2 linked regions of the Mucilaginibacter paludis DSM 18603 genome follow. The protein of the gene in region 2 interacts with the protein of the main gene of each other region in a pairwise test. Links are inferred from orthologs where the notes say so. Each region holds a gene or a part of one and is shown on either strand. Other genes may lie near its edges.

Region 1 (7,023 bases), 690 kb from region 2 along the record:
AACTTCGCCGGGTATCCCGATGATATTCCAGGGGCACGAGCTGCTGGAAGACAAATGGTTTTCGGATACCGACCCGATAGACTGGAACCGCCTGAAACAATTTAACGGCTTTGTGAACCTGCACCGCGACCTGATTAAGCTCCGCTTAAATTACAATAACAATACCGAAGGGCTATCGGGTAATAACACCCAGGTAATTCGCCTCGACAACGAGAAGAAACTGATTGCCTATCACCGCTGGGCCGAAGGAGGCAAAGGCGATAGCACCATTGTGATACTCAACTTTAGCGGCCAGGGTTATAGCGATTACCGGATGGGCATGCCCGATGGTGGATTGTGGAAAATCCGTTTCAACAGCAACTGGGATGGTTACGACAAAGAGTTTGGCGATTTTGAGGTATTAGATACCGAAGCCTTCGAGGGCGAATGCGACGGTTTGCCGTTTAATGCCAATATAGCTGTTGCACCTTATACCGCGGTGGTATTATCGCAAGACAGGTGAGGGAAATCAGTGCTGGACTTTGGTGTTATGAATCCGGAGTTGTACCTCATCTCAATGACGATGGGGGAAGAAGCTGATTATTAATAAACCATCACACCTCAGCCCGTTACTTTACGCGAAAACAAATCCATCCAAACGGCCAGATAGCACCAGCCTCCTGCTTGTAAAGGGATGTAAGTGATATCTCCAACCCATACCTGGTTTACCTTTACTGGGAAGGGCGTTTTCCTTAACAGGTTGGGACTAATAGGATAAGGGTGTCGACTGTCGGTTGTGCGAGGCACAAACGACCTCGGCTGAATCGCTTTTAACTTGTTTTCTTGTAAGATCCGGCGGAGCTTGCAATGGCCTATCTTTAAGCCCTGATCCAGCAACTCAGGCATCAGTCTGCGGACCCCATACCGCCGCTTATGCAAGGTAAAGGCATTAACCACCTGTAATTCAATCTGCCTTATTTCAGGGTTTTCAAGCCTAAGGTCTTTTTTTCGGTAAGCGTAATAACAGCTCCGGCTGACCGATAGAACCTGGCACATGATAATTACCGAAAAAAGCGTTTCCTGGGATAAAATGAAGGCATATACCATCTTTAGATCCCCCGGCTGAAAATGCCCAAGGCTTTTTTTAAAATATCTCGCTCCTGTTCCACCTCTCGTAAACGTGCCTTAACCAGCTCATGATCCCCTCTTGAAACTTCGGGACCATGGCCTTCGGCCAATGACTTCGATGTCACATCTGCCTGGTTTTGCTCTCCACGCCACCGATGAACCATGCCCGTATTTAGGCCCAGTGAATTCGACACGTCCTGAACGGAACGGCCTCCCGATATCATTTTCAACACATCTCGCTTAAACTCGTCATCGTATTTCCTACGTGCGGTCTCTGTTTTTTTTCCCGACATTGATCTTGCTAAGTTAAGAGACTTAACTGTCCGGTTTTACCGATGCATACCACTGCTTATACCTTTGATTAATTTTTCAGCGGCTATAGCTTCTTCGATATGAAAATAAAAGCAATAATAAATCAACTTATTACAGTTGTATTTAGCCATAAAACTACCGGGGTATATTTTATTATTATGCTCCCATACTCTTCCGGTAATATCAGATGTTACTCCAGTATACAACACGGTATGCAATTTATTCGTCATGATGTAAACGCAGCCGCCTCTTTCCATGGTACTTTCCGTTCCTGATCTGCATTAAAGATATGTTTTTGATCTGGTACCATGCAATTAACAAACAATACGAAATCGAATATGAAGTCCCTCCCCACAAAACAATTTCCCCATTACTCAACTTTTACAATAACCTGTCAGTATCAATCAGCATCTTTGCATCAATCATGAACAAACTATCCGCCTCTACCTCGCCATACTTGCTCCAGCATGCTAACAACCCGGTTAACTGGTTCCCCTGGGGAGCCGAAGCCTTGCAAAAAGCGCGCGACGAAAATAAACTGATCCTGGTGAGCATCGGTTACTCCGCCTGCCATTGGTGCCATGTAATGGAGAACGAGAGCTTTGAGGATGAGCAGGTGGCCGAAATTATGAATGAGCATTTTGTGTGTATCAAGGTAGACCGGGAGGAGCGTCCCGATATCGACCAGATTTACATGAGCGCCGTACAGCTGATGACCGGCCGCGGCGGCTGGCCCCTAAACTGCGTTTGCCTGCCCGACCAGCGCCCCATTTACGGCGGCACCTACTTCCGCAAAACCGACTGGATGGCGCTGCTGTTTAACCTGGCCAACTTTTGGGAGCAAAAGCCTGACGAGGCTAAAGAATATGCCGTTAAGCTAACCGAAGGCATCCATCAGTACGAAAATATCGGCTTTGTGAACGAGCAGATGGAAAATACACCTGCGGATCTGGAAGCTATTGTAAAACCCTGGAAACAATCCTATGATTTTAAGGAGGGCGGTTTAAACCGGGCACCCAAATTCCCGATGCCCAACAACTGGCAGTTTTTAATGCGCTATGCTTACCTGATGCAGGACGAAGAAACCAATGTAATTGTAAGGCTCACGCTCGAGAAAATGGCCAAAGGCGGTATTTACGATCATATTGGCGGTGGCTTTGCCCGGTACTCGGTAGACGGGCACTGGCATGTACCCCATTTTGAAAAAATGCTGTATGATAATGCCCAACTGATTGGCTTATATTCTGAAGCGTTTACCTGGTGCGGAGATGAACTTTATAAAAAGGTAGTGGCCGAAACCATAGCTTTTATACAACGCGAACTTACCTCGCCCGAAAATGGTTTTTATTCGGCGCTCGACGCGGATAGTGAAGGGGTAGAGGGTAAGTTTTATACTTTTACCTTAGCGGAAGTTGAGGCTATTTTAGGCGATGATGCCGGGCTATTTGCCATTTACTATAACGTAACCAACGAAGGAAATTGGGAAGAGGAGCATACTAATATATTTTTCCGTCGCGATGATGATGCTGTGCTTGCAGAAAAATTGGGTATTCCGGCAGATGCCCTGGTGGATAAAATAGCAGGGTTACGTAACCAGGTTTTAGAAGCACGTGCTAAACGGGTACTGCCGGGGCTTGATTATAAAATACTAACCTCGTGGAACGCATTGATGCTTAAGGGGCTTTGCGATGCCTATCGCGCCTTTGATGAGCCCGCTTATTTAGAATTAGCTTTAAAAAACGCGCATTTTATAAAAGACAACCTGATTAATAAAAACAACCAGCTAAGCCGTGTTTATGCTAAACCTACCGGGGATGAAAAGTTGGATGCCATTGCTTTTTTAGATGATTACGCGCTGCTTATCGATGCCTTTATCGCTCTATACGAAGTTACTTTTGATGAAGCCTGGCTACATCAGGCGAAAGCCTTAACAGAGCACACCCTCGATCATTTTTATGATAACGCCACCGGGATGTTTTTTTACACACCCGATTATGGCGAGCAACTGATAGCACGTAAGTTTGAGGTGATGGATAACGTGATGCCTTCATCAAACTCGGTAATGGCACGCAATTTTAAAAAGCTAAGCCTGTTGTTTGACGAAAGCGAATACGAGGCCATTGCCGCCCAGCTATTGCGGAACGTTAAAAAACTAATGGCCAAATATGGTTCGGCTTATTCAAACTGGGCTATGTTGTTGCTGGAAGATGTGATGGGAACTTACGAAATTGCCATTACCGGTAACAATGCCGGGGCTATGCGCCGTGAGGTTGAAAAAAGATATGTCCCCAATAAAATTATCTTGGGCGGAACAAAAGGAAGTTTACCTTTGTTGCATGATAAGTTTAGCACACAAACCCGAATTTTTGTTTGTGTAGATAAAACATGCCAGTTGCCAGTAACAGAGGCGAGCTCGGCATTTAAACAAATTAAATACCTGGACTAAAACTTTTTGGCGGGGTAGCCGTAAGTATAACGTCAGGTTAATTGTATAACAAATAGAATCAAAATAATGAAGATTGAACCCCAAAGCGTAGTATCGCTAACTTATGACCTGTATGTTAACCAGGAAGATGGTACAGAAGGTTTAGTGGAAAGTGCCACACAAGAGCAGCCATTAACTTTTTTATATGGCGTGGGCCAGATGCTACCTAAATTTGAGGAGCATTTAAGCACACTTTCAACAGGTGACGATTATGAGTTTCGCCTGAGCGCCGAAGACGCTTACGGCCAATATGATGAGGAGGCAGTAGCTAACTTACCTAAAGAAATGTTTAACGGAAATGATCTGCCCGAAATTGGCAGCACATTACCTTTGCAAGACAACGAAGGTCATCATTTTCAGGGTCAGGTAGTATCAATTGCCGAGGATTCGGTAATTGTTGACTTGAACCACCCTATGGCTGGCCAGGCTCTGCACTTTAAAGGTAATATTTTAAATGTGCGCCCTGCTACTCCAGAGGAGCTTTCTCATGGCCATGCACATGGTCCGGATGGTCATCACCATCACTAAAAAATAAACAAATATCCTTCTGCGGCAGGATAGTTAAACGCCATTGCCCTCATCAAGTAGTTGTACTAATGTAGGGTAATGGCGTTTTTGTTTTGCATTTTTTTAAAATCCTGGTAGGCAGGACAGTTCAGGACGGTTAGCATTAAACCTTTTTACAACTTTAGGTCTAATAACCAGATCAATAAAACCTTTATTATTTCCTGCCTGAATCATGAGAAAACGTTTACCCATTTTTTTTGCCGTATTTGCTTTTTTTTGCCTGGGGCAACAAGCATCAGCGCAAACCAAGCCTTTACAGCCAGCGGCCAAAGCACCTTACCAATTATTTTTCGAAAAAGTTTATGTACATACCGATCGTGAATATTACGCATCGGGCGACGACTTGTGGTTTAAAGCTTACCTGGTAAACGCCACCAGTAATCATCCAACCTATACCAGTAATAATTTGTATATCGATCTGATCTCGCCCGACTCAAAAGTATACGCGCGCGAGATCATCAGGATGGATAATGGCATGGGTGTTGGCGATTTTAAGCTGACGGACTCCATACCCGGCGGAACCTACCATTTAAGGGCCTATACCAATTGGATGCGCAATTTTGGCGATAACTTTGTGTTTGATAAAAAGATAACCATCAACAACGTACTCGGGGTAAAAATTATAGCCACAGCCAATCAAAAAGGCAAGGGTGGAAAAACTAAATTTGTGGCTCCGCCTCCGGTTCAGAATGTCGATCATGTGAGCTTTTTCCCCGAAGGTGGCTCCATGATACAGGGTGTGCAAAGTATAGTGGGCTTTAAGGCCGAAGATGCTTTAGGCAATGGTGTTAAGGTACAGGGGAGTATCGTTTCTTCGCAGGGCGATACCATCAGCAGGTTTGTTAGTACCGATGCAGGTTTGGGCAGCTTCGCCATGTTGCCATCATCAGCCACGCAATACAAAGTTGTAGGTACTTATAAAAACGGTCGCCCGTTTAACGTTAGCTTGCCGGCCGCACTGGCAGAGGGTTATTCCATACATACCAAAAATATCGACTCTAATAGTGTACAGATAATTGTGAGCACCAACCAGGCCACGCTCGATAAGCATAAAGGCAAGGAGTTAACCATAGCGGCTAAACATACCAACAAAATATATTTTTCGGGCAAATTTACCCTGAATGATCTGCAAACCGCCATTAATGTGCCTAAGGCGCAAGCACCCGCTGGCGTAAGCAGTATGATGCTGTACGACGAAGCCTTGCACCCCAATTGCGAGCGTTTAATTTATGTTGCCGGTAAGGATAATGTGAACATCACAGCCCTGGCTGATAAGGCAACTTTTGCTCCTAAAGAAAAAACAACGGTGACTATCAACATAACCGATAATAAAAAACAGCCGGTTAAGGCAAACCTTTCTATGGCGGCGGTTGATGAAAGCGTTGTGCCTGCCGACGAAACAAACATTGTATCTTACCTGATGCTGCAATCGGAAGTTCGCGGAAAAATAGATAATGCCGCCCAGTATTTTGATCCGGCGAATGTTAATCGTTTTAAGCAAATTGACTTGCTACTGTTAACCCAGGGCTGGCGCGATTTTGTTTGGAAACGATTGGCCGATACTGCCTTGAATATCAGTTATCTGCCCGAGTCTGGCTTTACCGTATCCGGCAGGTTACGCTCAATTTTGATCAACAAACCTTTACCGAATATGAATATTACGCTTTTTGCACCCGGTGCTAAAGGCAACAAATTATTTGGCGCCCGTACCGATGCCGGGGGGAAGTATTATTTGGATGGGATACAGCTATACGGAAACCAAACATTAAAACTATCGGCCAGTGATGATAAAGGCAAAAAAACAGGATGGATCTTTTTAGATACTATTGCCAGTAATCCAATGGTGGTTCCTCAACGGCCCATGATTAGTCAGGATCCCTCAGCCGATTTAGAGGCCTTTAATGCGGCAAGTTCTGCACGTATGCTTGAGTCGAGAAAACATAAATTGGCCGACGGGATACAGCTGAACGAGGTTACCATTCGTGATGCACCTAAAACAATTATACTGCGCGATCAAACCGTGCAGAGCTTTGGCTACCCGGAGTATTATTTTGACATTACAGCCAAAGATAATACTTACAAGGATCTGGAAGATTTTATAGTACATAAAGTACCTGGCGCGCAAACTAATCCGGATACTTCAAGCGGTGTAATATTCTATTTTCAAGGGAAAAAAATATTCCCCAGGTTTATTGTAGATAAGGTTGAAGATGTGTTTGAACGCATTGATTATTACACCCTCACGATGGACCAGGTAAACTCGGTACGGGTGAACCATATGATTACGATGGGCGGTGGCGACGTGCTCTTAATTTATCTTTCGCTCAAGCCATCAGCATTTGAAAAAAAGCAATTTAACTTACTTAACAGTGATGTAACGGGATATTACGATGCCAGGGTATTTTATGCGCCCAACTACGACTCTTCATCCGATAGAACCGACAAGCGTATCACCCTGCACTGGGAGCCTAATATCACTACCGATGCCAATGGGCAGGCAACCGTTAGTTTTTACAATGCCGACCCCAAATCCAAAATACGTGTGGTAGTAC
Region 2 (8,435 bases):
TCGGCACCCATGGGCACGCTCCCCTCAATGCAAAGCAGGTATTGGCCCTTATATTTGGCCATTGTGTCTTTTAAAGCAGTTTCAGCCTGTGTGCCTGATGCGGCCATCAGCGTTTCGCTATAATCCAATGATATTTTATCGAGTAGTATGTCGGCAACAATAGGATGGGAGGAGCGTATGAAACTTTCGCTGCAACACGTACACTCCTGAAAGTGCAACCATATTACAGGCATCCTTGGTTTAGTTTCTAAAGCTCTGGTTACACTACCCAGCGCCGATTGTTCCAGGCCGATAAAGGCCGTCATCATGCTCACAAACTTGATAAAGTCGCGCCGGGAATACCCTTTCCGTTGAACTTCTTCATAATAAGTGGGCTGTTGCACCAAAATGTGATCATTATTCATGGCAGGATTTTTAATGAGGACTGTATTAAAAAATCAAATTTATCCACTTTGAAAGGGCGGAGTAAGCGCGAACATTACTTTATTATGTGATGCTGATCACTTATTTAGCGTGTTAATATGGATAGTTTTGGGTTGGAAAAGTTCACAGATGGGAGTTAGATATAATAAGACTCTCCATTGTTAATCAGCTAAGCCATGCACGAGCTATCAATAGTAATGAGCATCATCCAAATTGCCGAGCAGCAAGCCGCAACCGCTAACGCCGCCATCATAGAAGAAATAGAACTTGATATTGGCACGTTGAGCGGTATTGAGATGAACGCTTTCGAGTTTGCCTGGCAGCAGGCCGTTAAATATACACAGTTGCAATACGCGGTTAAAAATATTAACAGGATAACAGGCAAAGCAATGTGCCTGGATTGTGATACCGAATTTGCTATTGAACGCTATGATGATGCCTGCCCTTTTTGTGGCGCGCATTTATTAAATATTATACAGGGGAAAGAATTGAGGGTAAAATCATTACTGGTTTCGTAAATTAAATAAAAAACAAACATTATGTGTGCAACATGTGGCTGCGATTCGGGCGGCAAAACAACTTTTTATCTTTTGGATAATAATCATCCGCATACTCATAACCATCCTTACGTACTGGGCTATGAGCATACTCATCCGCATGATCATCCGCATTCTCACGAGCATCCGCATACCCATGATCACCCGCATCAAAAAACGGTGATTGACGTGGAGAAGGATATATTGTACCAAAATGATATGCTGGCCCAGCGCAACAGGGGATATTTTGATGCAAAAAACGTATTGGCCATCAACCTCGTTAGTTCGCCGGGTTCGGGTAAAACATCTTTACTGGAACGCACGCTGACCGACCTGAAGGGCGAAATGGAATTTGCTGTGATTGAAGGCGATCAGCAAACTACCAACGATGCCGACAGAATACACGCCACGGGCACAAAAGCCACCCAGATTAATACAGGAAAGGGCTGCCATCTGGACGCTGATATGGTTGCTAACGCCCTAAAAGGACTTAAACCCAAAGAAAACTCGGTGTTGTTTATTGAGAACGTGGGCAATTTGGTTTGTCCTGCCATGTTTGATTTGGGCGAGAAGGAGCGCGTTGTGATTATCAGTGTAACAGAGGGCGACGATAAGCCATTGAAGTATCCCGATATGTTTCACTCCTCAACGCTGTGTATAATTAATAAAACTGACCTGCTGCCTTATGTGCCCTTTGATATAGAAAAGGTTAAGCTCAATGCTAAAAGGATCAACCATCAGTTAGAGATCATCGAGTTAAGCTGCACTTCCGGCGAGGGATTGCCTTTGTGGTACAGCTGGCTTAAATCAAAGGTATTGGCACCCGAACCGGTTTAGGCTGATTTGAGTTAGATAAATAACGGGTGCAAAGTTTACCCAGTAATAATCAATTTTTAAAACGCAACACATGTGCTTAGCTATTCCTGGTAAAATATTAGCAATAACCGCCCAGTTGGATGATGTTTTCCGTACAGCTAAGGTATCCTTCGGAGGTATTCAAAAAGAAATAAACCTGTGCATGGTACCCGATGCCAAATTGGGCGACTATGTGCTGGTGCATGTAGGGGTAGCCATTAGCAAGGTTGACGAAGAAGAGGCAGCGAGGGTATTTAGTTACTTGAAGGCGATGGGAGAGGTGGACGAACTGGAAATCTGATGTTACGGCAAACTGAACTGCCAAGGCCCGATGTATAGAGTATAATTGCCATTTTGGTATAGGTTAGATCGGATTAAGCCTGCTTTTGATGGGCCTTAAGAAAGCTTTACTCGGCATGAGTTGTATCCTGGTCAATACCCTGATAATTATACTTAATGATTATCAGGGTATTAGGATAAATAAGTAAAAATAAACGCGAAGCAGGTTGCTTAAGTAGAAAAAGCTCGTACCTTTGCAACCCGCAAACGAAGAAGCGGGAAGTTCTTAAAAAGGTGAATACGAGTAAATTAAGGCATAATTTAGCCTGAATTGAAAAAGGGTTTTGATGGAGAGAGTGAGAAAAGAAGAAGATAAGATCAAAACGGGTAATCAAAAAATACTTTCAAATAAAATTTCAGAAAGTTAAAAAGATTACTACCTTTGTAACCCGCAAACGAGGCTGAATCCGAAAAGAAAAAGCTAAGAAAAGAGGGAAAAGCGAAAGAAAAAAATAAAACATTTTTCTTTGAAAGAATAAAAGGTTTGCTACCTTTGCAGTCCCAAAAGAAAGGGGCAAAAAATCCTGAAAAGGAAAAGGTTCCTGGAGCGATTCCAGGACTAACAAAACAAGAAGATTTGAGCCGGGCAACCGGTGAAAAATATAAAAGGAAAAGCGTGAGGCGGATCCGATCAAGTTCTTTAAAAAGAAGTAACATGTAGCGTAGCGGGGAGAATCACCTAAGGGAGATTCGAACCGTGAGAAGAAGAGAGTATCTGTATAAAGATATATAACACAGATTCTACAAATAATAAAGTAGGGTCAGAGATTTAAAAACTTAAAATTTACAATGGAGAGTTTGATCCTGGCTCAGGATGAACGCTAGCGGCAGGCCTAATACATGCAAGTCGGACGGGATAGGAGAGCTTGCTTTCCTTGAGAGTGGCGCACGGGTGCGTAACACGTATGTAACCTACCTTATCCAGGGGGATAGCCTCTCGAAAGAGAGATTAAGACCGCATAACATTATTGAACAGCATTGTTTAATAATCAAATATTTATAGGGATAAGATGGGCATGCGGGACATTAGCTAGTTGGTGCGGGTAACGGCCCACCAAGGCGACGATGTCTAGGGGATCTGAGAGGATGACCCCCCACACTGGTACTGAGACACGGACCAGACTCCTACGGGAGGCAGCAGTAAGGAATATTGGTCAATGGGCGGAAGCCTGAACCAGCCATGCCGCGTGCAGGAAGACGGCCCTACGGGTTGTAAACTGCTTTTGCAGGGGAATAAACCCTGGTATGTATACCAGGTTGAATGTACTCTGAGAATAAGGATCGGCTAACTCCGTGCCAGCAGCCGCGGTAATACGGAGGATCCAAGCGTTATCCGGATTTATTGGGTTTAAAGGGTGCGTAGGCGGCTTTTTAAGTCAGGGGTGAAAGACGGTAGCTTAACTATCGCAGTGCCTTTGATACTGAAGAGCTTGAATGAACTAGAGGTAGGCGGAATGTGACAAGTAGCGGTGAAATGCATAGATATGTCACAGAACACCAATTGCGAAGGCAGCTTACTATGGTTCGATTGACGCTGAGGCACGAAAGCGTGGGGATCAAACAGGATTAGATACCCTGGTAGTCCACGCCCTAAACGATGAACACTCGATGTTAGCGATATACAGTTAGCGTCTAAGCGAAAGCGTTAAGTGTTCCACCTGGGGAGTACGCCCGCAAGGGTGAAACTCAAAGGAATTGACGGGGGCCCGCACAAGCGGAGGAGCATGTGGTTTAATTCGATGATACGCGAGGAACCTTACCCGGGCTTGAAAGTTAGTGAATGATTCAGAGACGGATCAGTCCTTCGGGACACGAAACTAGGTGCTGCATGGCTGTCGTCAGCTCGTGCCGTGAGGTGTTGGGTTAAGTCCCGCAACGAGCGCAACCCCTATGTTTAGTTGCCAGCACGTCAAGGTGGGGACTCTAAACAGACTGCCTACGCAAGTAGAGAGGAAGGAGGGGACGACGTCAAGTCATCATGGCCCTTACGTCCGGGGCTACACACGTGCTACAATGGTCAGTACAGAGGGCCGCTACCTGGCAACAGGATGCCAATCTCCAAAAGCTGATCACAGTTCGGATCGGGGTCTGCAACTCGACCCCGTGAAGTTGGATTCGCTAGTAATCGCGTATCAGCAATGACGCGGTGAATACGTTCCCGGGCCTTGTACACACCGCCCGTCAAGCCATGGAAGCTGGAAGTACCTGAAGTGCGTAACCGCAAGGAGCGTCCTAGGGTAAAGTCGGTAACTGGGGCTAAGTCGTAACAAGGTAGCCGTACCGGAAGGTGCGGCTGGAATACCTCCTTTCTGGAGCAGATACACAAGCTCGACAATCACCACAAAAGACCCGCTACGCACATGTTTCTTTCTTTTTATAAAAAAACACCCAAAAGACAAGCCAATCAGTGGCTGTAACTAATAATAGGTACAGGAAACAAGAGTTGGCAGTTCAAGAAAGTCTGAAGTCATCAGTCGCAAGTCAGAAGTTAGCAGTTAGCAAAACAGCTAACGGAGAACAAGCCGACTCAAGACTAATTACTCAGGACTGCAGACTAAAAAGTCCGGTAGCTCAGTTTGGTTAGAGCACTACACTGATAATGTAGGGGTCAGCAGTTCAAATCTGCTCCGGACTACAAGGTGAAGCAAGAAGCAGGAAGTAAGAGGCAAGAAGCAAGAACAAAAAGCTTCGGGCCAGAAACTTCAAGCTTAAAAGCTGTCTTAAGGGGGATTAGCTCAGCTGGCTAGAGCACCTGCCTTGCACGCAGGGGGTCAACGGTTCGAATCCGTTATTCTCCACGATACCCACCAGTTTACCTAACAAGGTAAGGATATTGAAAAAGGCGATCCGCAACGGAAGACCGGGGTAAAAGTTCTTTGACATATTGGAAGAAGTAAATTAAAGAGAAAACAACAGTAGAGACGTTGTCAGGCTTTAGAAGTACGGAAATAGTAAATAAAGAGGAAAGGGGTTTAAATCTCAATACTCAATACGCACTACTCCATACTAATAAACAGGCAACCATCAAAAAAGCATACATACCGAGCAAAAGGCGGTATAGTAGAAGAAAGTAAGAAAGGGTACACGGGGGATGCCTTGGCTCTCAGAGGCGATGAAGGACGTGATAAGCTGCGATAAGCCGCGGGGATTAGCAAATATGAATTAATCCGCGGATTTCCGAATGGGGAAACCTATCCATTTGAAGAATGGATGCATAATATGCGCAAACCTGCTGAACTGAAACATCTAAGTAAGCAGAGGAAGAGAAAACAATAGTGATTTCCTGAGTAGTGGCGAGCGAAAGGGAAGAAGCCCAAACCAGGTATGTTACGGCATACCTGGGGTTATAGGACCACAACATGAATAACTGAATGAAACTGAACAGGGTGGGAAACCTGGCCATAGAGCATGAGAGCTGCGTAAGTGTAAGTTAGGTTAGGATAGTGGAATCCTGAGTACCGCGAGGTCGGAGACGCCTTGTGGGAATTTGCCGGCACCATCCGGTAAGGCTAAATACTCCTGAGAGACCGATAGTGAACCAGTACCGTGAGGGAAAGGTGAAAAGAACCCCGAACAGGGGAGTGAAATAGAACCTGAAACCGTGTACTTACAAGCGGTCGGAGCAGCGCAAGCTGTGACGGCGTGCCTTTTGCATAATGAGCCTACGAGTTACTCCTCTCTGGCAAGGTTAAGTGGTTCAGCCACGCAGCCGAAGCGAAAGCGAGTCTGAATAGGGCGTGCAGTCAGAGGGGGTAGACGCGAAACCTTGTGATCTACCCATGGACAGGTTGAAGGTGCCGTAACAGGTACTGGAGGACCGAACCGATAAACGTTGAAAAGTTTCCGGATGATCTGTGGGTAGGGGTGAAAGGCTAATCAAACTGGGAAATAGCTCGTACTCCCCGAAATGTTTTTAGGAACAGCCTGGCGGTTGAGTTATATAGAGGTAGAGCTACTAATTGGGTGCGGGGGAGTCAAATCCTACCAAATCCAGATAAACTCCGAATGCTATATAATATACGCTGGAGTGAGGCTCTGGGTGCTAAGGTCCAGGGCCGAGAGGGAAAGAACCCAGACCATCAGCTAAGGTCCCTAAATTACCACTAAGTTGAACTAACGAGGTCCGATTGCACAGACAGCTAGGATGTTGGCTTGGAAGCAGCCATTCATTTAAAGAGTGCGTAACAGCTCACTAGTCGAGCGATCGGGCATGGATAATAAACGGGCATCAAGTGGTATACCGAAGCTATGGATTTGCAGCAATGCATCTGGTAGGGGAGCATTCTAACACCGGTGAAGCAGATACGTAAGTTACTGTGGAGGTTTTAGAAAAGCAAATGTAGGCATAAGTAACGATAAGGCGGGAGAGAAACCCGCCCACCGAAAGACTAAGGTTTCCTGATCAACGCTAATCGGATCAGGGTTAGTCGGGGCCTAAGGTGAAGCCGAAGGGCGTAGCCGATGGATAACAGGTTAATAATCCTGTACTTTTTGTAACTGCGATGCGGTGACGGAGTAGTGAAACTGCCGCGATCTGACGGAATAGATCGTTAAAAGGCGTAGGTATAGAGCATGTAGGTAAGTCCGCAAGCTTTGCTGAAACCCAATAGTACTGCGAGCCTTCGGGTAAGCAGATAGAGCAGGTAACCAGACTTCCAAGAAAACCCGCTAAGCTTCAGGTTATAAAAACCCGTACCGTAAACCGACACAGGTAGTCGAGGAGAGAATCCTAAGGTGCTCGAGTGAATCATGGCTAAGGAACTCGGCAAAATGGCCCTGTAACTTCGGGAGAAGGGGCGCTGGCAGTAATGTCAGCCGCAGTGAAAAGGCCCAGGCGACTGTTTAACAAAAACACATGGCTTTGCAAAATCGAAAGATGAAGTATAAGGCCTGACACCTGCCCGGTGCTGGAAGGTTAAAAGGGGATGTTAGTCGCAAGGCGAAGCATTGAATTGAAGCCCCAGTAAACGGCGGCCGTAACTATAACGGTCCTAAGGTAGCGAAATTCCTTGTCGGGTAAGTTCCGACCTGCACGAATGGTGTAACGATCTGGGCGCTGTCTCAGCCATGAGCTCGGTGAAATTGTGGTATCGGTGAAGACGCCGGTTACCCGCAACGGGACGGAAAGACCCCATGCACCTTCACTATAGCTTAACATTGATATCGGGTACAGGATGTGTAGGATAGGTGGGAGACTGTGATCTGGCTTCGCTAGGAGTCAGTTAGTCAACGTTGAAATACCACCCTTTCTGTATTTGGTGTCTAACTCGATAATGTCGAGGACATTGTTTGGCGGGTAGTTTGACTGGGGTGGTCGCCTCCAAAAAGGTAACGGAGGCTTTCAAAGGTAAGCTCAGTACGCTTGGTAACCGTACGTGGAGTGCAATAGCATAAGCTTGCTTGACAGTGAGACAGACAAGTCGAGCTGGGTCGAAAGACGGATATAGTGATCCGGTGGTTCTGCATGGAAGGGCCATCGCTCAAAGGATAAAAGGTACGCTGGGGATAACAGGCTGATCTCCCCCAAGAGCTCATATCGACGGGGAGGTTTGGCACCTCGATGTCGGCTCGTCACATCCTGGGGCTGGAGAAGGTCCCAAGGGTTGAGCTGTTCGCTCATTAAAGTGGCACGCGAGCTGGGTTCAGAACGTCGCGAGACAGTTCGGTCCCTATCTGTTGTGGGCGTTGGAAGTTTGAGTGGGGCTGACCTTAGTACGAGAGGACCGGGTTGGACGAACCTCTAGTGAATCTGTTATGGCGCCAGCTGTACTGCAGAGTAGCTACGTTCGGAATAGATAAGCGCTGAAAGCATCTAAGTGCGAAACTAGCCACAAGATGAGACTTCCATAGAGGGTCGTAGCAGACTACTACGTTGATAGGTTACCGGTGTAAAGGTGGTGACATCATAGCCAAGTAATACTAATAACCCGAAGCTTTCTCATAGCAGGTAATAACGGTGAGCAGAGGAAAGAAGCAAGAAAAAAGAAACAAGACTTCGGTCGTGCTTCCTGACTCTTAACTCCTGATTCTGTTCACTCAACACAAAGCTGTTGTTTTCTCTGGAACTTACTTCTTTCAATAATATGTCATTGTTTACAGGAGATGTGAGCTGATAGCTATGAGATCTGAGACGAAAGTCGAGGAAAGGTAGATCAATCAGGTAACATCATTCTTAAAACAAATAAAATATCAGATGACGGTATCAAGCAGAAAAGAGTCTCAAATCTCAGATCTCAATACTGAAATCTACAAGAAATTCAGGTGCCTATATCGGCGGTGTCT

Evidence for each region. Proteins that work in one complex are often made in the same cells at the same time.
Region 1: the proteins of hypB (region 2) and MUCPA_RS23225 interact in binary tests that used the Escherichia coli proteins (3 or more experiments, as listed by UniProt). The link is inferred for Mucilaginibacter paludis DSM 18603 from one-to-one orthologs.

What each region holds. Positions count from the first base shown.
Region 1 is NZ_CM001403.1:5,499,887-5,506,909, forward strand. What follows is about bases 2,693-5,681. They hold MUCPA_RS23225 (FKBP-type peptidyl-prolyl cis-trans isomerase), read left to right. Parts: upstream 2,693-3,931; coding sequence 3,932-4,432; downstream 4,433-5,681. Other genes in these bases: MUCPA_RS23220 (thioredoxin domain-containing protein), read left to right, coding at 2,693-3,865; MUCPA_RS23230 (hypothetical protein), read left to right, coding at 4,644-5,681. Also shown: MUCPA_RS23200 (alpha-amylase family glycosyl hydrolase), read left to right, coding at 1-502; MUCPA_RS23205 (IS3 family transposase), read right to left, coding at 601-1,086; MUCPA_RS23210 (transposase), read right to left, coding at 1,089-1,400; MUCPA_RS23215 (GIY-YIG nuclease family protein), read right to left, coding at 1,437-1,676; more of MUCPA_RS23220, read left to right, coding at 1,844-2,692; more of MUCPA_RS23230, read left to right, coding at 5,682-7,023. UniProt on the Escherichia coli protein: Folding helper with both chaperone and peptidyl-prolyl cis-trans isomerase (PPIase) activities. Chaperone activity prevents aggregation of unfolded or partially folded proteins and promotes their correct folding.
Region 2 is NZ_CM001403.1:6,188,331-6,196,765, forward strand. The notes cover bases 1-2,879. They hold hypB (hydrogenase nickel incorporation protein HypB), read left to right. Parts: upstream 1-962; coding sequence 963-1,796; downstream 1,797-2,879. Other genes in these bases: MUCPA_RS25965 (hydrogenase small subunit), read right to left, coding at 1-404; MUCPA_RS25970 (hydrogenase maturation nickel metallochaperone HypA), read left to right, coding at 600-941; MUCPA_RS25980 (HypC/HybG/HupF family hydrogenase formation chaperone), read left to right, coding at 1,867-2,115. UniProt on the Escherichia coli protein: Involved in the maturation of [NiFe] hydrogenases. Required for nickel insertion into the metal center of the hydrogenase. Exhibits a low intrinsic GTPase activity, which is essential for nickel insertion.